2 regions of the Ensifer sp. EB106-03-01-XG145 genome follow, and region 1 is predicted to be linked to the other one. Evidence: riboswitches for the same ligand, from Rfam matches in the RefSeq annotation. Region 1 holds a riboswitch; the other holds the start of a gene.
The links. A riboswitch is a leader RNA that binds a small molecule or an ion and turns the genes downstream of it on or off. The one in region 1 is predicted to bind cobalamin.
Positions count from the first base shown of each region.

Region 2: linked by a shared signal. The riboswitch ahead of cobU (bifunctional adenosylcobinamide kinase/adenosylcobinamide-phosphate guanylyltransferase) and the one ahead of nrdH (glutaredoxin-like protein NrdH) in region 1 are both predicted to bind cobalamin.

Region 1 covers NZ_JBYTEC010000002.1:308,427-312,635, forward strand. Annotated here, with positions in the region: gene nrdE (class 1b ribonucleoside-diphosphate reductase subunit alpha) at 1-1,556, opposite strand, end outside; gene nrdI (class Ib ribonucleoside-diphosphate reductase assembly flavoprotein NrdI) at 1,526-1,942, opposite strand; gene nrdH (glutaredoxin-like protein NrdH) at 1,955-2,176, opposite strand; cobalamin riboswitch at 2,473-2,697, opposite strand; gene AC3WWH_RS10065 (hypothetical protein) at 2,987-3,298, opposite strand; gene AC3WWH_RS10070 (LysR substrate-binding domain-containing protein) at 3,429-4,209, shown strand, end outside.
Region 2 covers NZ_JBYTEC010000016.1:78,260-82,468, reverse strand. Annotated here, with positions in the region: gene AC3WWH_RS27260 (adenylate/guanylate cyclase domain-containing protein) at 1-1,731, opposite strand, end outside; cobalamin riboswitch at 1,975-2,123, shown strand; gene cobU (bifunctional adenosylcobinamide kinase/adenosylcobinamide-phosphate guanylyltransferase) at 2,560-3,087, shown strand; gene cobW (cobalamin biosynthesis protein CobW) at 3,087-4,151, shown strand.

The DNA.
Region 1 (4,209 bases):
TTCTCGACCGCCAGCCGGTTGGATGCGCGGATGGCGTGATAGGTCACCGTGTAGAAATAGATGTTGGTGAAATCGATGCCTTCCTCGGAGCCGTAGAAGACGCGCTCGCGGGCGAGGTAGCCGTGCAGGTTCATCTGGCCAAGGCCGATCGCATGGCTGTCGTCATTGCCCTTCTCGATCGAAGGCACGGAAGAGATGTGGCTCATTTCGGAGACGGCGGTGAGCGCGCGGATCGAGGTCTCGATCGTCTGGCCGAAATCCGGACTGTCCATCGCCGCGGCAATGTTCAGCGAGCCTAGATTACAAGAGATATCCTTGCCCATCTTTGCGTAGGAGAGGTCGTCGTTGAATTCGCTCGCCTCGCTCACCTGCAGGATTTCCGAGCAGAGGTTGCTCATGGTGATGCGCCCGGCGATCGGGTTCGCCCGGTTCACCGTGTCCTCGAACATGATGTAGGGGTATCCGCTCTCGAACTGGATTTCGGCAATGATCTGGAAGAAATCGCGCGCCTTGATCTTCCGCTTGCGGATACGAGCATCCTCGACCATCTCGCGGTACTTCTCCGTCACCGAAATTTCGGTCAGCGGCACGCCGTAGACGCGCTCCACGTCATAGGGCGAGAACAGATACATGTCCTCGTTGTTGCGGGCGAGCTCGAAGGTGATGTCCGGGATGACGACGCCGAGCGACAGCGTCTTGATACGGATCTTCTCGTCGGCATTTTCCCGCTTGGTATCGAGGAAGCGCATGATATCCGGGTGGTGGGCATGCAGATAGACAGCACCTGCTCCCTGGCGGGCGCCAAGCTGGTTGGCATAGGAGAAGCTGTCTTCCAAGAGCTTCATCACCGGGATGATGCCGGAGGACTGGTTTTCGATCTGCTTGATCGGTGCGCCCATCTCTCTGATGTTGGTGAGCGACAGCGCCACGCCGCCGCCGCGCTTGGAGAGCTGCAACGCGGAATTAATCGCGCGGCCGATGCTTTCCATATTGTCCTCGACCCTAAGCAAGAAGCAGGAGACGAGCTCGCCGCGTTGCTTTTTGCCGGCATTGAGGAAGGTCGGCGTCGCCGGCTGGAAACGGCCGGAAATGATCTCGTCGACGAGATCGCGGGCAAGCTGTTCGTTCCCGCGCGCCAGCGTCATCGCCACCATACAGACGCGGTCTTCGTAGCGCTCCAGGTAGCGCTTTCCGTCAAAGGTCTTCAGCGTATAGGACGTGTAGTATTTGAACGCGCCGAGGAAAGTCGGGAAGCGGAACTTCTTCCCGTAAGCGTGGTCGTAGAGGTCGCGGACGAAGTTGAAGGAATACTGATCCAGCACCTGCTGTTCGTAGTAGCCCTCGGTCACCAGATAATCGAGCTTCTCCCTGAGGTTATGGAAGAAGACGGTGTTCTGGTTGACGTGCTGGAGGAAGTACTGCTTCGCCGCCAGCCGGTCCTTGTCGAGCTGGATGCGCCCCTCTTCATCATAGAGGTTCAGCATCGCGTTCAGCGCATGATAGTCGAGCGCTGCTTCCGTCGCCTTCAGGGGGCGTTCGAGTGTTGAGACGTCCAAAATCGTTCCATCCCGTTTCTGACATTGGCGACGTCCTCCTCGGTTCCGAGCAGCTCGAACCGGTAGAGGTAGGGCACCCGGCACTTGGCCGCGATGACGTCGCCGGCGATCCCGTAGGTCGCGCCGAAATTGCTGTTGCCCGCAGCAATCACGCCGCGGATGTGAGAGCGGTTGCCCGCATCGTTGAGGAAGCGGATCACCTGTTTCGGCACGGCGCCCCGGCCGTCGTCGCCGCAATAGGTGGGCACGACCAACACGAAGGGCTCGGAAACCGTAAGTGAAGCCTTACTTTCCTTGAGCGGTATGCGCGCTGCGCGAAGGCCGAGCTTTTCGACGAAGCGATGGGTGTTTTCCGAGCGGCTGGAAAAATAGACGATCAGGCCCACCGCCTGTCTCCTCTAGGAAAGCGCGCTGATCTTGTCGGGGCGAAAACCCGCCCAGTGTTCGGGGCCGGCGACGACGACGGGAAGCTGCATGTAGCCGAGGCCCTTGACCGTTTCGAGCGCGTCTTGGTCGATGGAGATATCAATGATCTCGTAGTTGACGCCCTGGCGATCGAGCGCCCGGTAGGTCGCGGTGCATTGGACGCAGGCGGGCTTGCTGTAGACGGTAACGTTCATTTCTTCCTCGTTTGGTCGGCTGGATGAGAGCATGAGAAGGCGCACGGACACGCAACCGCGATCCGGCGAAATGCAGGGCTGTCATGGCTGTGGCTCGCTCGGATCTGGACGCCCGGGCATGCCTCTTCGTCAGTTGCGCGGGAAACCGCGCCTCTTGATTGGCGAGCGATAGAATTTCAATGACGCGGACATGACTTCACCCCGAAGCTTTCGACAGGCTGCCGGGGAGATGTCGAGACGATCAGGCAGGCTCATCCTGCCGCACGCAACTCAACCTCTCCGGACACCCCGCCCGTGGACGTTTGTTGCTCGAGGCAGGTCTCCTGGCTCACGGGTCTCAGCTTCCATCCCGACCTTCCCGAGGCCTCATGCCTCAGTGGTCCAATTCCGGACAGTCGCTCGCCGTCTACAGTTGCGGGGGCAGCTACGGCATAGCCTGGCGAAAACTCGCCGACGCACCGTATTCCCGTCTTAGCTCTCAATCCCTGCGAATCGAGAGAACCTCGAACACTAGATATAGTAGTTCATCGCAAATCTGCGTCAATAGGTTCGAGGTGCCTGAAGCCGGGGAGAGAAGGTGATTTCTTTCGCCGTGTGGATAACAAGGAGTAAACCGCGGGATGCGGCGAAACCTGTGGGTGGAGAGCTTCTCGGCTTCGAGCCCGGCGCTTGCTCCGTTGCCGATCACTTGCGAAGAGGCTCCGGCACGCCGCTTTCAGAAACGCCACGCCGGATCGCTCTCGAATTCGGTCCGCGGGCTGGCAGGTGGCAGATCACGACAACTGCGCTGTCTCTTGCCTCTGCGTTCCGTCAATCGCAGAGCGACATGCTTACGTCTTTGTTTTCTCCGGGCTGGGCTCGAGGCGAAGCCCTTGCCATTTGCGGCGCGTCGCCGCAATCCCGCTCCGGCGAGGGCGGTGACTTGCGCGGATTGCCGTCCGTCGGCCAATGCCACGGATCGGCACCATCGTCGATGCGCGCCCGGACGGTCTCGTGATCCCGCGTGAGGCCGATATCCTTCAGCTGGAATTCGCTGAACGTATCGATGGCGATGGTCGGGTTGAGTGCGTTGCCGGCCCAGTTCAGGGCATGAAGGATCGTTGATCGCACTGCGCTAAGCATTGCTATCCTCTTTGTTTTTGCTGTTGTGTTCGCGAAAAAAAGTGAGGATTTTTGCTGCTTCGCGCAAAGCGATTTCTCGCATGCAGGCATAAAGAATGCTTATCTCAGAACCATGAGCAAGATTCCTCCCATGAGTGCCGTGCGCGCCTTCGAAGCGGCCGCCAGACATCTGAGCTTCACCCGCGCCGCCGACGAGCTCGGCATGACGCAGGCGGCGGTCAGCTACCAGATCCGGATCTTGGAGGAGCGCATCGGCACGCCGCTCTTCGTTCGTCTTCCGCGCGAGGTGAGGCTGACGGCGGCCGGGCGGCAACTGGCGCCGAAGGTGACCGAGGCGATCGATCTTCTCGGGGCTGCGTTTTCCGAGATCGCCGACATGACCGAGCACCACCTGCACATTTCCGTGCTACCGACCGTCGTCTCGAGCTGGCTCGGTCAGCGGCTCGCCTCGTTTCAGACGGCCCATCCGAACATCAGCATCCGGGTGCACATGTCGACCGAACTGATCGACTTCAAGCGTGATGCGATCGACCTCGTGGTGCGCAGCGGCAACGGCGACTGGCCCGGCAACGACGTGTTTCCGCTCTTCCCTATCGATTACATGCCGGTCTGCACACCGTCTTTCATGGAGAAACACCAGCTCAAGCATCCCTCGGACGTTCTGCGCGTACGGCGCTTCGGTAACGCCAGCTGGTGGCGGCGATGGATGATCGAAACCGGCGTGGAACCACCGGCGAGCAACGGCACCGAACTGATCTTCGACGTTCAGGCGATGGACGTCGCCACGACACTTGCGGATCACGGCATTGCCATCGCCGTCTCGACCTTCCTGCTGGAGGAACTCAGAAACGGCAAACTCATCCGGCCGTTTGACCATGTGGTGCAGGACGGCCGGGCCTATTGGCTGGTCT
Region 2 (4,209 bases), on a different contig from region 1:
AGCCTCCGCGCGGTGACCGAGATGTCCGGCGGCAGAGGCAAGGAGAAGGAAAGGACCGTCATCCTGGGGGTTGAGCGCGATGCTGCTTCTCGCCGCCGCTGCTGCTGCTTCGAAATCCTCCAGGCTGAACTGCGTCAGGCCGAGGACGTACAGGAAGAAGGACGGGGAGTGCGGATCGAGGCGGATCGCCGTGCGGATATGGGGCAGGGCCTCCGCCGGCCGACCGGCGGATGTCAGCACGAAGGCCGTCAATGCGTAGCTCCAGGAGTCGCCGGGTTCCAGCGCGATCGCTTCCTTGAGGTCTGCGAGCGCGTCGGCATGCCGCCAGTCCACTTCGGCAAGGAGGGCCGCTGCCTGATAGGCGAGTGCCGTCTTATGTTTCTGCGCCATCCGCAGAAACTGCCGCGCCTTGGCTCGCGCCTCGAAGCGCGTGATGCCCAGCTGATAGTGCCAGCGCCACAGATAAATGCGCGCATAGACCATGGCTGCGGCGGCATAGGCACGTCCATAGGCGGGATCGAGCGCAATCGCCTGGTCGAAATAGGGCAGTGCCTTCGCGAAGTCTTCGGGCGTGGTGCGCCGGTGGTGCTCCCAGCCGCGCAGGAACGCATCGAAGGCCGCCGGCACGGTCGTTTCCTTGCGCCCGAAGGCCATCTGCTGGTCAGGATCCAGCCGCAACGCAAGCGCTTCGGCAATGCCGCGCATCACTTCGTCCTGCAGCGCAAAGGCGTCGGTGAGCGATCCGTCGAACTTTCCGGCCCAGACGTGACCGCCATCCAGGGAATCTATGAGCTGCGCATTGATGCGAAGTTGCTCTCCGGCACGCTGGACGCTGCCTTCAAGCACATATCTCACACCGAGTTCTTCCGACACCTGCCTGGCTGTCACCGATCTCCCCTTGTAGGTGAACGTCGAGTTGCGCGCGATGACGAACAGGCCGGAGATCTGGGCCAGTTCGGTGACGAGGCCGTCGGTCATGCCATTGGCGAAAAACTCCTGCTTGGGGTCATCGCTGACATTGGCAAACGGAAGCACGGCGATCGAGGGCTTGTCTGCTTGGCTGAAGTCCACAGCCTGAGCCGGACGGATGTCGGCAGGCGGCTGCCACGGGCGCCACCAGGCGGCGCCGGCGGCGGCTGTGAATGCCAGGGCAGATGCCGCTGCCAGGGCGACCCAGCGTCTTCCACGGTGCGCCCTGGCCTTCGGCTTGCCGGCGTGGGCTTCGTCCAGCCAGAGACGGTAGGTCCGAACCGGTTTTTCGACGTGTTTCAGGCGCTGCTCGCCGAGAAAGACGAAACCGACATCGAGGTGCTTCTCGACCTGGTCGTAGGCGGTGCCGGAGATGACGATGCCGCCCGGTTCGGCCAGGCTCTGCAGGCGCTCGGCGATGATGACACCATCGCCGTGGATGTCGTCGCCCTCGACGATCACGTCGCCAAGATTGATGCCGATGCGGAATTGCAGCCGCCCCGCGTCCACGCCGCGACTTTCAGATTTGGCGCGCTGCACCTCGACCGCACATCGGACCGCCTCGACGACGCTGTGGAACTCGACCAGCAGGCCGTCGCCCATGGTCTTGATCAGCCGGCCGCGATGCGTCTCGATGCTTTGTTCGAATAGTTCGTGCAGGTCGGCCTGAAAGCGGGCGCAGGTACCCTCCTCGTCGGCCTGGGTAAGCAGCCCATAGCCGCAAACGTCGGCAATCATCACGGCGGCGAGCCTGCGTTCCATGTGCCTACCGGATAAACGAAGCCCCTCGGGTCGGTTGCGGGATGGTTCAGCGACCTTTGCACGTCCATAGGACGCGCGGCGCTGCAGTTTAACGCAACATCTGTAATTGCTAAAATATGTTCGTTCGCGATCTGCCATTCGCCTCATGTCCGGTGCGGCTTCGCGCTCGACAAATCGTCGCGCGACGCAAGTCGGCCGGGGAGGTGTCGCAAGCGTCGATTGACTTTGCGGCGCCCGCTTCCTAATCATCGGATGTTGGATGGTTCCCCCTTGTCGTGGCGATCGGGGGGAATAATTGGGAATGTGACGGATGGACCCAAACCGGGCATCCTTATCGCAGCCGACCCCGCGACTGTAGAACGGTCAGGGTTCGCCATCGGGCTCAAATTCAGAGCTGCCAGCCGGTTGCATGGGGCAATCGAGGCAGTGCGGAATCGAGCCGGAAAAGCCACTGGCGTGGCATCGTGATCAGCCGGGTTGGACGCCTCTTCTTCTACGAATCGTCCGCCTTTCATGATGTCGCCCACAGCACCCATGCGTCGGAGACGACGCGCAAAGGTTCGCTGTGGCACTGGAAAGCGCCGGGAAGGTGAGGCGGGCCGCTCGGGTCCTGACATCGGAACCTCGTCCATTCGGGGCGAGGCGATGTGGGGCCCGTGACGCCGTGAGCCAGGAGACCTGCCACCCGACATGGGCATTCCGCCCGAGGAGACGTGTCGTCTCCAACGCCATCACGGAGGTTGTTTTGGCTCTCAGATACTTTCCCGAACGCGCCGCCGGCGCGTCGAACGGCTGTTGCCATCTGCCGCTGACCTTGGCGCGGTCGCGATGAGCAATCCCAGCGCCGGACCGGTCCTGGTCCTCGGCGGCGCCCGCTCCGGCAAGTCCAGCTTTTCCGAGAAGCTCGTCGAAGCGTCCGGTCTCGCCAAACATTATGTCGCCACTGGCCGCGCCTGGGACGACGAAATGCGCGCGCGCATCGATCATCACAGGACGCGCCGCGGCGAAGGCTGGACGACGCACGAGGAGCCGGTCGATCTCGTCGGCATTCTGCGGCGCATCGACGACCCCACCCATGTCGTTTTGATCGACTGCCTGACGCTGTGGGTCACCAATCTCATGCTTGAGGAGCGCGACATCGAGGCGGAGTTCGCAGCGCTCGCCGCCTTCCTGCCGCAGGCGCGGACGCGCCTCGTTTTCGTTTCCAACGAGGTCGGCCTCGGCATCGTGCCCGAGAACCGCATGGCCCGCGAGTTTCGCGACCATGCCGGCCGGCTTCACCAGATCGTTGCGGAGAAATCCGCTGAAGTTTACTTTGTCGCGGCCGGTTTGCCGCTGAAAATGAAGGGTGAATAATGACCACTGCGAGAACCAGCCACGGCAAGATCCCGGCGACCGTCATCACCGGCTTCCTCGGCGCCGGCAAGACGACGATGATCCGCAATCTGCTGCAGAACGCCGACGGCAAGCGCATCGCGCTGATCATCAACGAGTTCGGCGATCTCGGCGTCGACGGCGACGTCTTGAAGGGCTGCGGCGCGGAGGCCTGCACCGAGGACGACATCATCGAACTTACCAATGGCTGCATCTGCTGCACCGTTGCCGATGATTTCATCCCGACCATGACCAAGCTGCTCGAGCGCGAAAACCGCCCGGACCATATCATCATCGAGACCTCGGGCCTGGCGCTGCCGCAGCCGCTGATCGCCGCCTTCAACTGGCCGGACATCCGCAGCGAAGTCACCGTCGATGGCGTCGTCACCGTGGTCGACAGCGCTGCTGTTGCCGCCGGCCGCTTTGCCGACGACCATGACAAGGTCGATGCGCTGCGCGTCGAGGACGACAATCTCGACCATGAAAGCCCGATCGAGGAACTGTTCGAGGATCAGCTGACCGCTGCCGACCTCATCGTGCTCAACAAGACCGATCTGATCGACGCGTCCGGCCTCAAGGCCGTGCGCGACGAGGTTTCCTCGCGCACCAGCCGCAAGCCGACCATGATCGAGGCAAAGAACGGCGAAGTGGCCGCCGCCATCCTGCTCGGCCTCGGCGTCGGCACCGAAAGCGATATCGCCAACCGCAAGTCGCACCACGAGATGGAGCATGAAACGGGCGAGGAGCACGACCATGACGAGTTCGACAGCTTCGTCGTCGAGCTCGGCGCCATCGCCGATCCGGCCGCCTTCATCGATCGCCTCAAGGGCGTCATCGCCGAGCACGACGTGCTGCGCCTCAAGGGTTTTGCCGATGTGCCCGGCAAGCCGATGCGCCTGCTGATCCAGGCCGTCGGTGCCCGCATCGACCAGTATTACGACCGGGCCTGGGCGGCCGGCGAAAAGCGCGGCACGCGCCTCGTCGTCATCGGCCTGCACGACATGGACGAGGCGGCGGTGCGCGCTGCGATTGCTGCGCTCGTCTGATCGTTCATTGAATGAAATGATCTAACGCATTGAAATAACGCAATTCCGGACGGAAGCC